One region of the Arthrobacter sp. ISL-69 genome, then DNA from elsewhere that is predicted to be linked to it. Evidence: riboswitches for the same ligand, from Rfam matches in the RefSeq annotation. Region 1 holds a riboswitch; the other holds the start of a gene.
What was found. A riboswitch is a leader RNA that binds a small molecule or an ion and turns the genes downstream of it on or off. The one in region 1 is predicted to bind cyclic di-AMP.
Positions count from the first base shown of each region.

Region 1 (8,248 bases):
GGGCGGAATGGGAGTTGCGCAATCGAATGATGCCTGCCGGGCCTCCTGCCAGGTGTGCGCCAAATGGCTGTGCCCCGTATCGGCGGACCCGGCTGCCGTGGCAGCGGCGTCCTCAGCTCCGGGATCGGCGGATGACCCGCTGGCGCCTCCGCCAGGGCGTGGGTCGGCTGAATCTTCGGTTTCGCCGCGTTCGGGCCCGTCGCTGGCGGCGTCACCCCCGTCCGGCGGCGCAGCCGTCATGCGCCGGTGTTCCCACTGCTGACCGACGGTCCGGGCGCAGCGTCGGTCCGCACCGAACCGGGGCCGGCCGGATCAGTCGGGCCAGCTGTGGAGTCGGCCGCTGCGTAATCCATTGCCAGCGCCCGTGCCACTCCCAGGGCCGCCTGCATTGAGACCGCATCCGGCGCCTGCCCCGAACCCGATGCCATGCCCGCCGCGAAGCCGGCGATGAAAGTGGTCAGCGGCGCCGCCGGCCGCACCACCGAATGGGCGGCGACGCCGGCCAGCGCAAGCACTTCATTGACGTCCACCTCGACGTCCTCCAGCTCGAAGGCTTGCAGCAGGGCCCGGCACCAGTCCTCCAGCGTTTCGTCCTGGCTTTTCACTGTTGCCTCCATACTCAAATTCAGTTGCGGTGCCACTGCACGGTCCCCCACCAACGGTGGATCATGACCCCTGGCGGGACACCCCTAACGCGGTGGCATCGTCCCACGTGTCCACGTCATCCGTGGCGCCGGCAGGGACAGTAACAGCCCGCACGTCAAGCCTAGCAAGGAGGGCGAAGACTGATGCCCCTGTGAGCCCCCCGCTCTTCTCCATTTCGTCCACCGCGCGTTCTAGCGCAGCTGTGCCATAAAAGCCTGCAAGCGGCTGTTTGCGGCCATCCGGAGAAACCGCCATGACTCCTTCGGATTCGGTGGCATTCCGGCTGTCATGGGCCAGGGCGGCCTGCAGGGCGGCAACGGCCTGGTCCGCTTTGGGCATGTCGCAGGCCAGGATCAGCGTCAACGCCGCCCGGAGCGGGCCACGCGAGCGGTCAAGGGACGCCAACCCTGCAGCGATCGCCGCCGCAGGTCCCGCGAACGCCGGCTCCTCGCGGCACGTCAGAACGCCCGGTGGCAACGCGCCCGGGTCAGGTCCCACCACTACCGTGGCGGCCGCACCGGCGGATGCTGCCAGCGACAGCGCCAGGAGGGTGGCGCCGTCGTACACGAGCTGGGACTTGGGCACGCCGCCCAGGCGCGATGAGCGCCCGCCGGCCAGAATCAAGGCATCAAACTCCACATGGCCAGCCTAGCCCCGGACACTTGGACCGGTGCAGACGTGACGCCTCAGGCGGCGGATTCGGGCAGAAGGAAAGGGTCCCACGCTGGCGTGGGCTTCTCCAGCTCCTTGATCTGCCAGATGGTGCCGTGCGGAGGCGCCGGTACGAACCGGAGCTTCCAGCCCATCTCGGCCGGCGTGTGGTCACCCTTAACGTTGTTGCACCGCAGGCAGGCGGCCACCAGGTTTTCCCAGGAGTCCGCACCGCCCCGCGATTTCGGGTGGACGTGATCAATGGTGTGTGCTGCCTTACCGCAATAGGCGCAGCGGTGGCCGTCACGGCGCAGCACGCCCCGGCGGCTCACAGCCGTGATTGTGTTGTACCGGGGCCGGATGTAGCGGTTGAGGAGAATCACGGACGGGCGGCCCAGGATCTCCTGCGGCCCTACGACAGGATCGTCGCCTTCGGCCACCACGCTTGCTTTTCCGGTCAGCACAAGAACCAGCGCCCGGCGGAAGGTCACAACCGCCAGCGGTTCATATCCAGCATTAAGAACGAGAGTGCGCATGCACATACCTCTTCACGGCCGCACCCGTCAGGGGCTCGAGGGCCGGCTGCCCTCTGCTTGTCCGGGCTATGGATCGACAACACAAGAGTAAACACTCAAGTGCCCGATCACCGAATCGGGCCTTTACCACACGCTGCGTGTCGGTAAAAATTCACCTGCCGGAAACGCAGAAGAACCCCTGCCGATGGCAGGGGTTCTTCTGGAAGTCGCTAGCCGGAGGCTTTAGCCGCCAACGCGGATGAAGACCGGGCCGGAGCCGACGTTGACGCTGAACAGGGAGGTGGTTCCACCGTTCCAGCCACCGTGCACAGCCTGGCCGTTGCCGACGTATACAGCGATGTGGGCCATGCCCATGCCGCCGTTTTCGTAGTACGCGAGGTCGCCCGGCTGTGCCTCGGCTGCACTCACGGTGCGGCCCAGGGACAGGTAACCTGCCGGCCAGCCGTGGTAGTTGATGCCCACAGCAGCAAGCGCGTTCGTGGCCAGGGCGGTGCAGTCCTGGGAAACACCGAGCTGGGCGTAAGCGGCTGCTGCAATGGAAGCACCGTTTCCGCTGGCGGCGGCGGGCGCGGCGGGAGCTGCCGGGGCGGACACAGTTGCCGCAACGGCTGCGGGAGCGGCCTCGGGAGCAGCTTCCTGAACCTCGACGACCGGCTTCGGAGCCTCCACGACGGGGGCCGGGGTGGTGGAAACAGCCGGCTTCTCGAAGGAGATGGCGATGCTGGAAGCGGCCGAGATGTTGGCCGGAGCGGAAGACTGAACTTCCAGGGTGGAAGCGGAGGTTGCTTCGCGCTGAACATTGGTGTCGGCAGCGTTGGCTGCGATACCGCTCGTCAGGACCAGACCGGAAGCAGCAGCGATAACCGCAGCCTGACGGCCCATGCCACCGGCGTTGTCGCCGACGGCCTTGGCAATGACAGCAAGCGAGTTGGTTTTGGTAACCTCGGCGCGGTGCCGTGCGATGGCACGAGTAGTCATTATTTCTCTCTTTCGTTTTCCTCAGACTGCGTGGCAGGCCGCGGTTTTTGGACGCTCCGGCATCTTGGGGGTAAGCCGGAACGGCCCGAACGGGTTTTTAGCGAATTACGCGCGCTTCAGCGAAGGGAAGCGCGTGTTTTAGCGAAGCGTGTAGAACGCAGACGTGCCCGTGGCGGACACGGCGTGCAGGATGGTGCCCTGCGACGGGTTCAGCGCGCTGATCATCATGCCGTTGCCGACGTAGATGCCAACGTGAGCGCCGCCGTTTTGCATGACCAGGTCGCCAGGCGCCGGGGTGGCGGTAGGCTTCATGGCGTTCCATGCGTTGGTGCGAGGGATGCTGATGCCGGCCTGGGCGTAGACCCACTGGGTGAAGCCTGAGCAGTCCCAGCCGCTGGGGGTGGTGCCGCCCCAGACGTAGGGGCTGCCGATCCCGGTGTAGGCGATCGCGGCGAGGCCCGATGCGGCAGCGGAGGAAACGGCGTCGGCGAGCTTGCCCGCCTTCGCTTCTCCGTCAGCCTCAGTTGAATCTGAACCGGTCGACTGAGCCCGTAAGGTTTCAACCTTGGGCGCTGCCTTCGTGGTCACTGCCGGACGCTCGAAGGAAATAGTCGCTGTCGGTTCCGCGGTAACGGCCAGCTGGGCCGACTGTGAGCCGGACTCCGTGGAAGCGGACACTCCCAGGTTGGTGTCTGCGGCGTTTGCCGGCATACCAACGCTGAGGATCAGTCCGGACGCGGCTGCAATGACAGCCGCCTGGCGACCTACGGTCCCGGCGTTGGCAGTAACAGCCTTGGACACGGAGTTCAACGGGTTCGTACGAACCGTTTGCGCACGGTGGCGCGCAGAATTGTGACGTGTAGACACGAAGGTAGCCTCTCCCAATGCCTACGAGGTGAGCTGTCGGATTCGGATGGGAGTCACCCGGCCACTCGGCTTCCTGGGAAGCTTTGCGACTTAACCCCAAGGTCTTCTTGCGAAGACCAAAATTGGTTCCCCCGCCTCTGCCAGACGATGTAATGCGAACGGACCTTGAGCGGTGGCAGAGTTAGGCAATCCACTCAAGAGCGCCAACTTCGGAAAAGTTGGCGTGCTTTAGACGGTACAGGAATTCCGTGTGAATGTCACATTCAGGTCACGGCATGTCACGGGAATGCGAGAGTGTTCCATCGGATTGGATCAGAGCCAGCCGGTGGGGTCAACGACTTCGCCGTTGACCATCACTTCAAAATGGAGGTGGCAGCCCGTGGAGGCGCCGGTGGTCCCGCTGAGGGCCACAACGTCGCCACGGCTGACCTTCTGGCCTACCTGGACGTTGGACGAGGACAAGTGGTTATACGTGGTCTCCAGGCCGTTGCCGTGGTCAATCACCACGCGGTTTCCGCCGCCGTAGGGGTGCCATCCGGTGAACGTCACCGTTCCGCTGGCCGCGGCCATGACACTTGTGCCGCACTGGGCCGCATAGTCCTGCCCGCGGTGGAATTCGCCGGTGCCGCCGGTGATCGGGCTGACCCGAAAGCCGAAGGGGGATGCGGAAACCATCTGCGCCAGCGGTGCCCCGAGGCTTCCGGTGGACGCTGCACGGGTAATGGTGCCGGCGGACTGCGCGCTCAGCAGCTGCTTGAGCTTGCCGTCGGGATCGCCCTTGGTGGCGATATAGGTCCGGTTGAAGTCGATTTTGGCGCCTGCAGCCGCGGAAACCTCAGGCTGCGCCGCTACAGATGCGGCGGCCGCGGACGTGTTTCCGGTGTCCGCTGTGCTCATCATGGGTCCGGTTGACGGGACGGTCACAGTGAGGACCAGTCCGGTGGCGGCCAGGGCAATGCCGGCCTTCTGACCCACACCGCTCGCGGAAGCGAACTCCGTGACCTGACTGAACAGGCTCCGGCGCCGGCGCGCATCACGATGTGCATCGCGTGGCCTGACCGTCATAACGGCTTCGGCCACGGGGTACTCCGAAGCGGGACCAGTCGCCCTGCGGCGGCCCCTGACGGTCTGCGTGGTCAAGAAATATCCTCTCTGGATAGCCTGCGGAGTTAGCTGTCGGATTCGGGTCAGAGAGATCAAAGACCCGGTCCGCCAATGCAAGGCATCCGGCACAGGGGTATCCCTAAGGATTCCTTCGTCGGAGATGACTTGCCGCTGACGGACTTCACCCCAAGGCCGTCTTTCAACGGCCGGTAGTGGTTCCCCCGCCTCTGCCAGGAGGTGATTCGTACACTGATCCGCTGGCAGAGCTCGGCTTCGGATCAGGTAACGCTTTAGTATCGGCGCTAGTCCCCAACTATAGGTGATTAATCAGCGCGGTAATAATTCCGTTATCTACGTCTCAGTGAGTTGTAGGTGGTCCTATGATGTGGGCGGTTAGCTGACGGTAACAAACACGTGGGCCGCAACTTCCGGCGGCAGCTCGAGGGCGCCTTCGATTTCAGGCACGCGCACCGAGATGTACTCCCCTACCCGCTCCAGGGCGAGCGTCGCACCCGGCCGGATTCCGCCTTCATCCAGCTGGACCAGCAGCTCCGGTTCAACCTGGATGGGTTCGGCCAGGCGGCTGACAGTAATGCGCGAGTCGGCCCCGTACCCGGTCATGGCGTCGAGCAGGTTCACCACACCGTCCGTGAACAGAGGAGCCGGTTGGCCGCCAAGCGCCGCCAGGCCGGGAATGGGATTGCCGTAGGGGGAAACAGTGGGGTGGTTCAGGAGTTCGAAGATACGCCGTTCAACGCGCTCGCTCATGACATGTTCCCAGCGGCAGGCTTCGTCGTGGACATACGCCCAGTCAAGGCCGATGACGTCAGCCAGGAGCCGTTCCGCGAGCCTGTGCTTGCGCATGACTTCGGTGGCCCGTTTCCGGCCGGTTTCGGTGAGCTCAAGGTGCCGGTCGCCGGAAACAACCACCAGCCCGTCGCGCTCCATCCGGCCGATGGTCTGCGAAACGGTGGGCCCTGAGTGGCGCAGCCGTTCGGCAATCCGGGCGCGGAGAGCCACGATGTTCTCTTCCTCAAGCTCCAAGATTGTCCGAAGATACATCTCCGTGGTGTCGATCAGATCCGTCATCCAGCTCAGCTCCTCGAGCACAGTCCTTGCGTCAGTCCCACCGTACCGCGCGGAGGCGTTCTCCGTCGGTCTCGTCAAGTGGATCTTCATCCACCGATCAGCCTTGGGAACAGCCCTCCCGGGGATCAGCCCGGCCGGGGTCGCGGCCCGCTGTACGTCAAAGTCAAGCCTAGCCTATTTTGAATTACTCCGGATAATCCGCCGCAGTACAGCCGGCGCAACTGAAGTGCGCCGACCGCCGGGATGTCTCAGTGACTGGACTATGACGGGTGCCGTTCCGTCCCCCGCAGGCACGTCAGGCAGAATATAGGGGATTCCTCCGGCAGGAACCCGTGTACTGCCGGGCCTCTCCCACGTCCACGCCGAAAAAATTGGAGCCATCGTGAGCGACACCAGCATCACTATCCCCGCCAACCTCCTGCCCAAGGACGGACGGTTCGGCGCCGGGCCTTCAAAGGTCCGCCCGGAGCAGATCGAGGCACTTTCCGCCGCGTCCGCCACGTTGCTGGGTACCTCCCACCGCCAGGCCCCGGTGAAGAACCTCGTGGGATCGGTCCGCAACGGCCTCAGCGAATTTTTCCGCGCGCCGGAGGGCTACGAGGTCGTTCTTGGCGTGGGTGGCTCCACCGCGTTCTGGGACATCGCGGCGTTCGGCCTGGTGGACAGCAAGGCCCAGCACCTTTCCTTCGGCGAGTTCGGCTCCAAGTTCGCCTCCGCCACGAACAAGGCTCCGTTCCTGGACGCCTCCTCCATCCTCAAGGCCGAGCCCGGCACACGGCCCACAGCCCAGGCAGAAGCGGGCGTGGACGTGTACGCCTGGCCGCAGAACGAAACGTCCACAGGTGTGGCTGCCCCGGTCAAGCGGGTTGCCGGTGCGGATGAGGGATCGCTGGTCCTGGTGGATGCCACGTCCGCCGCGGGCGGCCTGGATGTGGATGTCTCAGAAGCCGACGTTTACTACTTTGCGCCGCAGAAGAACTTCGCGTCCGACGGCGGCCTGTGGCTGGGCCTCTTCTCCCCCGCCGCGCTGGAGCGTGCCGCGAGGATCAAGGAAAGCGGCCGGTGGATCCCGGACTTCCTGGACCTGCAGACCGCCATTGACAACTCCCGCCTGAACCAGACGTACAACACCCCGGCACTTGCTACCCTGGTGACGCTGGACGCGCAGGTGCAGTGGCTGAACGCCAGCGGCGGCCTCGATTTTGCCGCTGCCCGCACCGCCGATTCAGCCGGACGCATCTACTCCTGGGCCGAGGCCTCCGAGTACGCCACGCCGTTTGTCACCAAGGCCGAAGACCGCTCAAACGTGATCGCCACGATCGATTTCGACGACTCCATTGATGCCGCGGCAATCGCCAAGGTCCTCCGCGCCAACGGGATTGTGGACACGGAGCCTTACCGCAAGCTGGGGCGCAACCAGCTGCGCATCGCCACCTTCGTTGCGATCGAGCCGGACGACATCTCGGCCCTCCTGTCCAGCATCGACTACGTAGTGGGCGAACTGCGGAAGTAACGCATCAGCCGACGCTGACCCCGTTAGCGTTCGACGGCGTCGTCCGGGTTTTGTTCCCGGACGGCGCCTTCTTCTTTGCCTTCTTGTCTTTCCGCTTCGCCGGTGTAGCCGGACGCGCCGGATACCAGTCGGAAATACCGCATCCCCCGGGCACGTCGGTTGAAGCCCAGCCTCAGTTGCTTTGCCCGGATGATCCACACCATTCCGATCAGCGCGGCCAGCAGCCCGGAAACCGCGGCCACGGACATGGACCAGCGCGGCCCTGCAACGTTGGCCACCCAGCCGACCAGGGGCGCCCCGATGGGGGTTCCGCCCATAAAGATGGCCATGTAGAGGGCCATCACCCGGCCGCGCATGACCGGGTCCGTGGTGGTCTGCACGTAGCCGTTCGCGCTGGTCATCATCGTGATGGCAAAGAGCCCCACCGGCACCAGGGCCACGCCGAACCAGAAGTAGCTGGGTGCCAGGGCCGCCAGCCCTGACGTGACGCCGAACGCGCCGGCTGCTCCGAAAATGATCGGCAGCCGTGGCCTGCTTCGGCCGGCGGACAGCAGCGCGCCGGCCACGGAGCCGATGGCCATGATGGAATTCATCAGCCCGAAGGCACCGGCGTCCAAACCGAATTCTGTACCCACCATGGCCGCGATGAACAGGACAAAGTTCAGGCCGAGGGTGCCCACAATGAATACGGCCACGAGGACCACCACGAGGTCCGGGCGGAACCGTACGTAACGAAGTCCTTCACGGATCCTCCCCTTGCCGGGAGCCGCGCGGGGAAGGAGGCGCAGGGATGAAGCGGGAATCTTCCACAGGCTGAACAGGAGGGCCAGGAACGTGGTGGTGTTGATCAGGAAAACCCATCCCG
Region 1 is NZ_JAGGPO010000007.1:22,379-30,626, reverse strand. Features, by position in the region: gene J7I79_RS03565 (molybdopterin molybdotransferase MoeA) at 1-240, opposite strand, end outside; gene J7I79_RS24130 (DUF6457 domain-containing protein) at 237-605, opposite strand; gene J7I79_RS24125 (NTP transferase domain-containing protein) at 667-1,284, opposite strand; gene J7I79_RS03555 (HNH endonuclease) at 1,332-1,832, opposite strand; gene J7I79_RS03550 (NlpC/P60 family protein) at 2,055-2,810, opposite strand; gene J7I79_RS03545 (C40 family peptidase) at 2,949-3,611, opposite strand; cyclic di-AMP (ydaO/yuaA leader) riboswitch at 3,682-3,875, opposite strand; gene J7I79_RS03540 (M23 family metallopeptidase) at 3,990-4,817, opposite strand; cyclic di-AMP (ydaO/yuaA leader) riboswitch at 4,821-5,064, opposite strand; gene J7I79_RS03535 (metal-dependent transcriptional regulator) at 5,175-5,870, opposite strand; gene serC (phosphoserine transaminase) at 6,253-7,383, shown strand; gene J7I79_RS03525 (MFS transporter) at 7,407-8,248, opposite strand, start outside.

Region 2 (8,248 bases), on a different contig from region 1:
GGGGCCACTTCGTCCATTTTGCCGATCCCGACGGCAACAAATGGGCGGTCCAGTACCTCCCTCAACGCCCGAACGGCTAAGTCACAAAAATCCCGCACTGCCCGCGTGGGGCAGGATGGAAGCATGAGCTTTCCTGCCGACGCCGCAACCCCTGTCTCCGCCATACGGTCCGCGACAACGTTGACCGCCCGGGCCGTGCTGTTCGACATGGACGGCACACTGGTTGACTCCACGGCAATTGTAGAGCAGGTGTGGGGCGAATTTGCGGCCCGCTACGGCCTGGACCTCGCCGAGATCCTCCGGACTTCGCACGGCGTCCAGGCCGGGGACACGGTGCGCCGGTTTGCGCCGGCCGGAGCCGACGTCGAGGCACTCACCGCGGAACTCGGCGCCATGGAACGGGTCCGGACCGAGGGCATTGTCGCCTTGCCCGGGGCCGCTGATCTGTTGCGCAGGCTGCCGGCGGATGCCGTGGCACTGGTGACCTCCGCCGACCGTATCCTGGCCGACATCCGGATGGGCGCGGCGGGTCTCGCCATGCCTGCCACTGCGGTCACGGCTGATCTTGTCACGCGGGGCAAGCCCCATCCCGAAGGCTACCTCCGGGCTGCCGAACTGCTAGGGGTCGAGCCGGCCGACGCAGTGGTCTTTGAGGACGCCCCCGCTGGCATTGCGGCCGGACTCGCCGCCGGGATCAGGACCGTAGCCATCGGGCCCAACACCGGTGAGCTGCCGGAGGGCGTCCTGCACATAGACGATTACACCAAGGTGTCCATGAGCACGGCAGTGGACGACGCCGGGGGCAGGACGATTTCCTTCCGGTTCTGACGTCCGAACCGGCCGCCTGTCGGCTAGGGTCAGTGAAGACGGCTGACACTATCTGGGGGGATGGATGACCGAGGTTTCGATTGACGGTGCCAGAGGCACCGTTGCACTGCGAGATGGTGTTCTTCATGTGCGATGGATTCCAGGCTTGGCCATATCGGAGGATGCCGCGGCGGCCGTCATCGCGGCGGTCAAGGAGTTGAGCAGCGGGCGCCCTTATCCGATGCTGGTGGACATGGCGGCCGCGGCATCCATGAGCCGCGGTGCACGGCGCGTCTTCGCCCGTCCCAGCACAGTGGCGCGGGTGGCGCTCCTCGGGTCGTCCCCAGTGGACCGGGCCATGGCCAATTTCTTCCTCAGCATCAACTCTCCCGCTGCTCCCACGCGGTATTTCACCTGCCTGGACGAAGCCATGACGTGGCTTGGGGACGCGTAGCCGCGCCGTCACTACCGCCGTTCAGCCGGACGTCACCGGCACGGACCACTGTCCAGGGCTGAGCGAAGTTCAGGAACAGGTATGCGGCCGGTCGCCAGGTCGCGGCTAAGGCGGCGCATGCCGCGCAGGTCGGCGAGGGCGGTCCGGAGAAGGTCCACGCCGGCGTCGGATTCGTTTACCCAGTCCACGGGCACCTCGTGCACCCGGAGCCCGCATTTTTCGGCCAGGACCAGCAGCTCGGTGTCGAAGAACCAGGCGTGGTCCGCGGTGTGGGGGAGGAGCTGCCGGGCGATATCCCCGCGGATGGCCTTGAAGCCGCACTGCGCATCGCTGAAATGTGCGCCCAGAAGGGTATGCAGCAACAGGTTGTAGCCACGGGGGATGAACGCCCGCCGGTGGCCCCGGACAACACGCGAACTGCGCGATAGCCGGGTTCCGACCGCCAGGTCGGAATGCCCGGAGATGAGCGGCGCTATCAAGGGGGCCAGCGCAGCAAGGTCGGTGGAAAGGTTCACATCCATGTAAGCCAGCACTGGCGACGGCGACGCGAGCCACACCGTGCGAAGTGCGTTTCCCCTTCCCTTGTCCGGGAGCCGGACCACGGTGATCTCGCGGAGTTCCCGTGCCACACGTTCGGCGACGCGAAGCGTGCCGTCAGTGCTGGCGTTGTCCGCAACAGTAATCCGGAAGGTGTTCGGGAAAGTGCTGTGCAGGTAAGCGTGCAGCCGCCGGAGAGACTGCTCCAGATCCTGTTCCTCGTTGTAGACCGGGATGGTCACATCCATGACAGGCACGGCGGTCCCGGTCCGTTCGTCGACGGCGGCCCGCGTGTCGATAGGGACGCGGCGGATGTTACCCGCACCGGAAAGCGCCGGAGCGGCACCCGTCAGGACGTCGACGGCGGCCTGCGGTTGCGGGTGCGGAGGGGTCCCCGGGGCCTGGTCTGTGAGCGTCATGGTTCAACTATGAAGTCGGCGCATATGAGGGATTTAGGCCACAGCTGTGCACCTGCTGTGGAACCTGCCGGGACGGATGCGGGAACGGAAGCGGCGGCGGTGCGCCCACCGTCATTGGTGGGTGCACCGCCGCCGCGGTTCGGTTCGTTAGGGAGCCAGTAGCGGACAAACATTGACTGCCGTGCCGGACCCTGAGAATCGTCGCAATTCGTTGCCGGCGGGGTCCACAGCGAAGTTGACATTCCCGCGCGTGAGGATGAGCCCGTCAGGAGATGGGAGCTGAAGGAGGTTGAGGCCGGTGGCCTTCACTTCGACCACGTCGTCGCTCGGGAATGAAAAGAAGAGGACACCCGTGATGACGTAGCTGACCGACTTACCGCTTTCGTCCCCCGTGAGCGTTATCTTCAGACCCGGGGAAGTGCTGATGACGTCTCCGGACGGCGTCGTGATGTTCTTGACCTTCCCGGTGACTGTACCGGTGACATCAAATCCACAGTTCGTAAATGTCCCGGATCCAGAAACGGATATCGGTGGGCCCGAAGGGGCGGCAACGGCCGGAGCGGCGGCTGCGAAAATTGAGGCCAGGACGGCCGTTGGAACTAACCATTTTTTCATTGTTGCTCCCTAGATCTTGATGACGGCCCTGGGGCCGGCTGCCGCTTGGAAGACGATTGAAAGCGGCGGCGACCAAGAGTCACCCCGCAACCTTGTGAAAACCTTGTGATTCCGGAAAGGGAGCTCAACGGCACCGGAACCGGGGGAAGCGATACGCCCGCAACACGGCCGAAGGCCCCGAATCACGTGGATTCGGGGCCTTCGGGTGATACGGACCAAGTCCGGCGGGTATGGGCCGGCTTAGTACCAGTTATTGGCGTAGTGGAAGTTCAGGGCGTCGCAGGGGGAGCCGTAGCGCTCCTTGACGTAGTTCAGGCCCCAGTTGATCTGAGTGCGGAAATTGGTGAGGTAGTCTCCGCCCGCGCTGGCCATCTTTTCGGCCGGCAGGGACTGGACGATGCCGTACGCGCCACTGCTGGCATTCGTGGCCGTGGTCTTCCAATCCGATTCCTTGGTCCACAGCGTGGTCAGGCACTGCATCTGGTCAGGGGCCCAGCCGTAGTTGCCGAGCTGCGAGGCGGCATACGCCTGGGCAGCTGCGGGGTCGTCCACGGCGACTGGCGGCGCGGGAGCCGGAGCTGGTTCCGGAGCTGCTGCCGGTGCCGCCGCGGGGGCCGGTGCCTCCGCGGCCTTCTCCTCCGCGGGCTGCTCTTCGGTCGACTGCGGGGACATGCTGACAGAAGCCGGAGCCGGCATGGCCGAAACCAGGATCTTTTCGAACGCGAGCTTCGACTTCGTGTCGGCGCTCGCGGCGGCGACTTCCGCGGCCGTCGCCGAGCTTGCCGGTGCGGCGGGCTCGGAAGCCTGGCCGGCGGCGCCGACGCCGATCAGCACGGCGCAGGCGGTGGCCACCACAGCGGCGCGGCGGCCGGAGCCGTGCAGGCCGGCGGCAAACCGGGACAGCGGGGACGCCGTCTTGGCTGATTCGGCGCGGTGGCGTGAGCGTTCTGCGGGCGCCGTGGTCTTAGCTGAAGGGCGCTCTGGACGTACTTCTGGCGTGGATTTAGTCATGGTTGCCTCTCGATGCCGGCGGAGTTAGCTGTCGGGTTCGGATGAGGTCATCCGGCCGCACGGAACTTCACGTGTCGGCTTCACCCCGAGGGCGGCGATGCAGAATGCCCGGAGACCTGGGTCCCCCGCCTCTGCCTAATCATGAGGAAATCCGGGTAGCGGCAGAGTTTGGCGTCCATCCGGATATGCGGCCGGAACGGTGGCCGCACTCTAAAAACCGTACAGGAGATAGAACCTTAAGTCACATTTCGGTAACGAGGATCACGGTGACGGCGCGTTGACTTGCGCCGGGGAGGCCAGGGATTCGTTCGATCACGGAAAAGGCCGGCCGGCCCAAATGGGCATCGCCCGGCTGTGATTTCCGTGCGCTGAGAACTAGGCTGCCGGTGGTTCGCAGGGGAGGCGCAGCGCGAACTCCGTGCGTCCCGGACGGGAGGTGACTTCGACGGTTCCGCCGTGCGCTTCCATGATCGACTGCACAATCGAAAGGCCCAGCCCGCTGGTCCCCTCAGCGGCGGCCGCTCCCGCGGCGGCCGAACCCGAAGCAGAACCTGCCGGGCTGGTGCGGGCGGCGTCCGCCCGGGCAAAGCGGGCAAAGACCCGGTCCACAAATTCGGGCGGGATCCCGGCGCCGTTGTCCGTCACGGTCACCACGGCGCTGCCGTCAGCGGAGCGCATCACGCCGGTGACAACGGTGGTTCCGGGGTCCGTGTGCTTGCGCGCGTTGGAGAGCAAATTGGCCAGCACCTGGTGCAGCTGCGTGACGTCCCCGCGGACCACCACCGGCTCGTCGGGCAACTCGAGCTGCCAGACGCGGTCCGGTGCCATGACCTTCTCGTCGCTGACGGTTTCCACCACCAGCTGCGTCAGGTCCACGTCGCTGATCTTGAGCGGCTGCCCTTCGTCCAGCCGGGCCAGCAGCAGGAGGTCCTCCACCAAGGTGGTCATCCGTTCGGACTGGCTTTGCACCCTGGCCAGGGATTTCTTGCCGTCCGGAGTGAAGTCCTCGGTCATCCGCATGAGTTCCGTGTAGCCGCGGATTGCCGTAAGTGGCGTGCGCAGCTCGTGGGAGGCGTCTGCCACGAACTGGCGCACCTTCGTCTCGCTCTGCTGCCGGGCCTCGAGGGCCTTGGAGACGTTGTCCAGCATGAGGTTTAGCGCGTGGCCCACGCTGCCCACTTCAGTTCCGGGGTGCGCGTTCGACGGCGGCACGCGCACCGCGAGGGCAACCTCGCCGGCATCGAGCGGAAGCTGCGAAACCTGCGTTGCCACTTCGGACAGCTGCTCGAGGGGTTTCATGGTGCGGCGGATGAGGACCGTTCCGGCAAGGCCGATCAGGACCAGGCCTCCCATCGAAACGATCACCATGGTCCACACCAGTGAGCTGAGCGTGTTCTGTTTTTCATCGAGGGGAAGTCCGGTGACGATCACGTCCCCATACGGAGCCTCCACGGCCACCAGACGGTAGGAGCCGGTGGACAGGGTCCGGTCAACCGGCGTTCCGTCGTGTCGGAGGGCCAACAGGACCCGGTCATCCTCGGGGGACAGCGACGCCTTGGTGGCGTCGTTGGCGAGGAACCCGGCTTTGCTGACATTGCCGTCGTTGATTCGTGCGATGAGCGTCCCGATGCCTTGTCCCTTGGCATCCAGGGGATCCGGCCTGTTGTTGGGGTTACCAAGCGGCGGGCGCCCGAACTCGCTGGACCGCCGGGAGGCTTCCGTGAGTTGCTTGTCCAGTTGCTGGGTGAGGAATGAATCCATGGACGCGTAGCTGAACAGGCCAATCGCGCCGCAGATTGCCACCAGCAATGCCATGGCCAGGAGCACCAGCCGGGTGCGCAGGTGCCAGGTCGAGGGATCGAGCCAGCGGCGGCCTTCTTTGCGGACTACGCCGGCAAGCGTGGGCACCGCTCAATCCGCCGGTTTGATGACATAGCCCGCCCCGCGGACGGTATGGATCATGGGCGGGTGCGTTGCGTCCACCTTCTTGCGCAGGTAGGAAATGTAGAGTTCCACGATGTTGGCCTGGCCGCCGAAATCGTAGTCCCACACCCGGTCCAGGATCTGTGCCTTGCTGACCACCCGTTTGGGGTTCTCCATGAGGTAGCGGAGGAGTTCGAACTGGGTGGCCGTGAGCTGCAGTTCCTCCCCGGCCCGGGTCACTTCGCGTGTGTCGATGTTGAGGACGAGGTCGCCCACCACCAGCTCGGCGGTGTCCATGGCGGCCACCCCGGAGCGCTGGACCAGCCGGTGCAGGCGGAGGAGCACTTCTTCCATGCTGAAGGGCTTGGTGACGTAATCGTCGCCGCCGGCCGCCAGGCCGAGGATGCGGTCCTGGACGGCGTCTTTTGCCGTCAGGAAGAGCGCGGGCACCTCGGGCGCGAAGGCGCGGATCCTGGTGAGCAGCTCAACGCCGTCGAACCCGGGAAGCATCACGTCCAGCACCAGGACGTCCGGGCGGAACTCCTTGGCGAGTTTCACGGCTTCAGGGCCGTCGCCGGCGACGGCAACGGACCAGCCTGCCATCCGCAGGCCCATGCTCATGAGCTCGGAGAGGCTGGGTTCGTCGTCAACCACCAGGGCGCGGATGGGGGAGCCGTCCGGGTGGGTGAGCTGGGGAAGGTTGTTAGTCATGGAGTGCGAAGTGGCCATGGGACAACTCTCCGATCTACGGTTTAGCCCGCGCTATGGGGATCCTGTGGGCCAGCTGTGAATCCCAGCCTAGCCAGCTGAACGCTCCGGCGGGGCCTTCCCGGGCGGCACGGCGTGGATCGGTCGTTTCCGGGCTGAAGGTGGCCGCAGAAAGGTCACAGGCTCGCCTCTTACGGTGCACAGCCCCCGCACAGGAACGATTCAGAGTCTGGGGTGGACACAGTCCGCAGGCCCGAGGAGTACGCCATGAACAACCACTACAACACGCCGGTTCCGGAAACCAGCCCGGACCCCACTTGGGAAAACCAGCCAGGTCCGGCAGGCAGCCCCGTCAGCGCCCCCGTCACCAGCACTGCCGGACACTTCCCCGGCAGCGGGCCCGGCGGCCGTTCGAAACCCGGGACCGCGAAGCGGGGGATGGTGGCCGCCGGAGCGGCGGTTGTCCTCGTTGGCGGAGCCGGCGTCGGAATGTACGCTTTGGCGTCCAGCTCCGCGGCGGCGGACGGCACCGCCGACGCAACGGCTGACGGCGAGGCGCGGCAGGAAACTTTGCCGGGCGCCCGCGGCGGTGCGCAGGGCGGATTTGCCGACGGCGGGATGCCTGCCCAGGGTGGACCCGGAAACTTCGCCCCCGAGGGCCTGGGCGGAATGGGGAGCGGGGTGTCCGCCGCCGTGCACTCCGAATACGTGATCCTGCAGGACGGGGCCTACGTCACTAAAGTGGAACAGCAGGGGACGATCACCGAGGTCAGTTCGGACGCCGTGACCGTCCAGAGCACGGACGGGTTCAGCCGGTCGTATTCGCTGGGTTCGGACGTGGCAGTGAGCAATCTGCAACAAAGGCGTCAACAGGCCGGCGGAACCTCAACCAGCCAGCTGACAGTCGCCGATATCGCCTCCGGCACCATGGTAAGGATCGTTGCTGCGAAGGAATCCAACGGGTTCCCGGCGGAGTCCGTTCAGCTCGTGGCCACCACGCTCACAGGGCAGTCCAACTGAGCGGGCGGGGGTTCCGAGCGGGTTCCAGGGGCCAGATTTTTCCGCGAAGCAAAACCGGGGGCTGGACATCGGCAATAAGCGGACCTCGTATTTCAGCAATTCCATACTGACTGAATTTTTGCCACGAAAGGGTTCGTTTCGGAGAATATTATTCGGAATCTGACCAATTCCGATCGATCGTTCTGAAAAACACCTGTTATTTTATTGGCATTTCAGAATCGTGATTTGGGCCACAATGCGGGATTCCGTCTCACGATGCGGACGATTCCGCCCATTGTTACTTGCAAGTTTTCATTGTTACGTTGCACACTTCAATTGTGAACAAGAACTCAACAGCACCTGCAGCCGCAGAAACCTGGACCAGCCCACCCGCTGGCGAAGACATGCGCTGTTGTCGAATGCACGCCTAACTTTCCCACCCCGAGAAGTTTTTAGGCATTCGCCCCAAGCCCAGCGTCGGGCGCCCCTCCCCAGATCTCATTGCGGGGAAAGCCAGCATTCGAGCCGCGATGACGGCCATTCACATTGAGGTAAGCATTCCATGTCAGTTGCATCTGGATACGTCCACATCTCCGTCCGAAACGCCAACAAGGGCGGCCAGCCTTCCGGCCTCCGCCAGGGATTTGGCGCCCGACCGGCGTTCGCCCCGGCAGCCCCCGGCAACAGCTTCCCGGCCCCCGGCTATGCGCCGCAGGGCTACAACCCGAACTCTTATGGCCAGCTTCGCGCTGTTCCCGCCGCCGAGTCAGCCCCG
Region 2 is NZ_JAGGPO010000012.1:124,115-132,362, forward strand. Features, by position in the region: gene J7I79_RS08625 (glyoxalase superfamily protein) at 1-80, shown strand, start outside; gene J7I79_RS08630 (HAD-IA family hydrolase) at 124-828, shown strand; gene J7I79_RS08635 (STAS/SEC14 domain-containing protein) at 974-1,261, shown strand; gene J7I79_RS08640 (dolichyl-phosphate beta-glucosyltransferase) at 1,294-2,217, opposite strand; gene J7I79_RS08645 (hypothetical protein) at 2,365-2,832, opposite strand; gene J7I79_RS08650 (hypothetical protein) at 3,073-3,843, opposite strand; cyclic di-AMP (ydaO/yuaA leader) riboswitch at 3,843-4,027, opposite strand; gene J7I79_RS08655 (HAMP domain-containing sensor histidine kinase) at 4,219-5,751, opposite strand; gene J7I79_RS08660 (response regulator transcription factor) at 5,755-6,495, opposite strand; gene J7I79_RS08665 (hypothetical protein) at 6,742-7,494, shown strand; gene J7I79_RS08670 (winged helix-turn-helix domain-containing protein) at 8,036-8,248, shown strand, end outside.
Region 2: another riboswitch for cyclic di-AMP. It lies ahead of J7I79_RS08650 (hypothetical protein); the one in region 1 lies ahead of J7I79_RS03540 (M23 family metallopeptidase).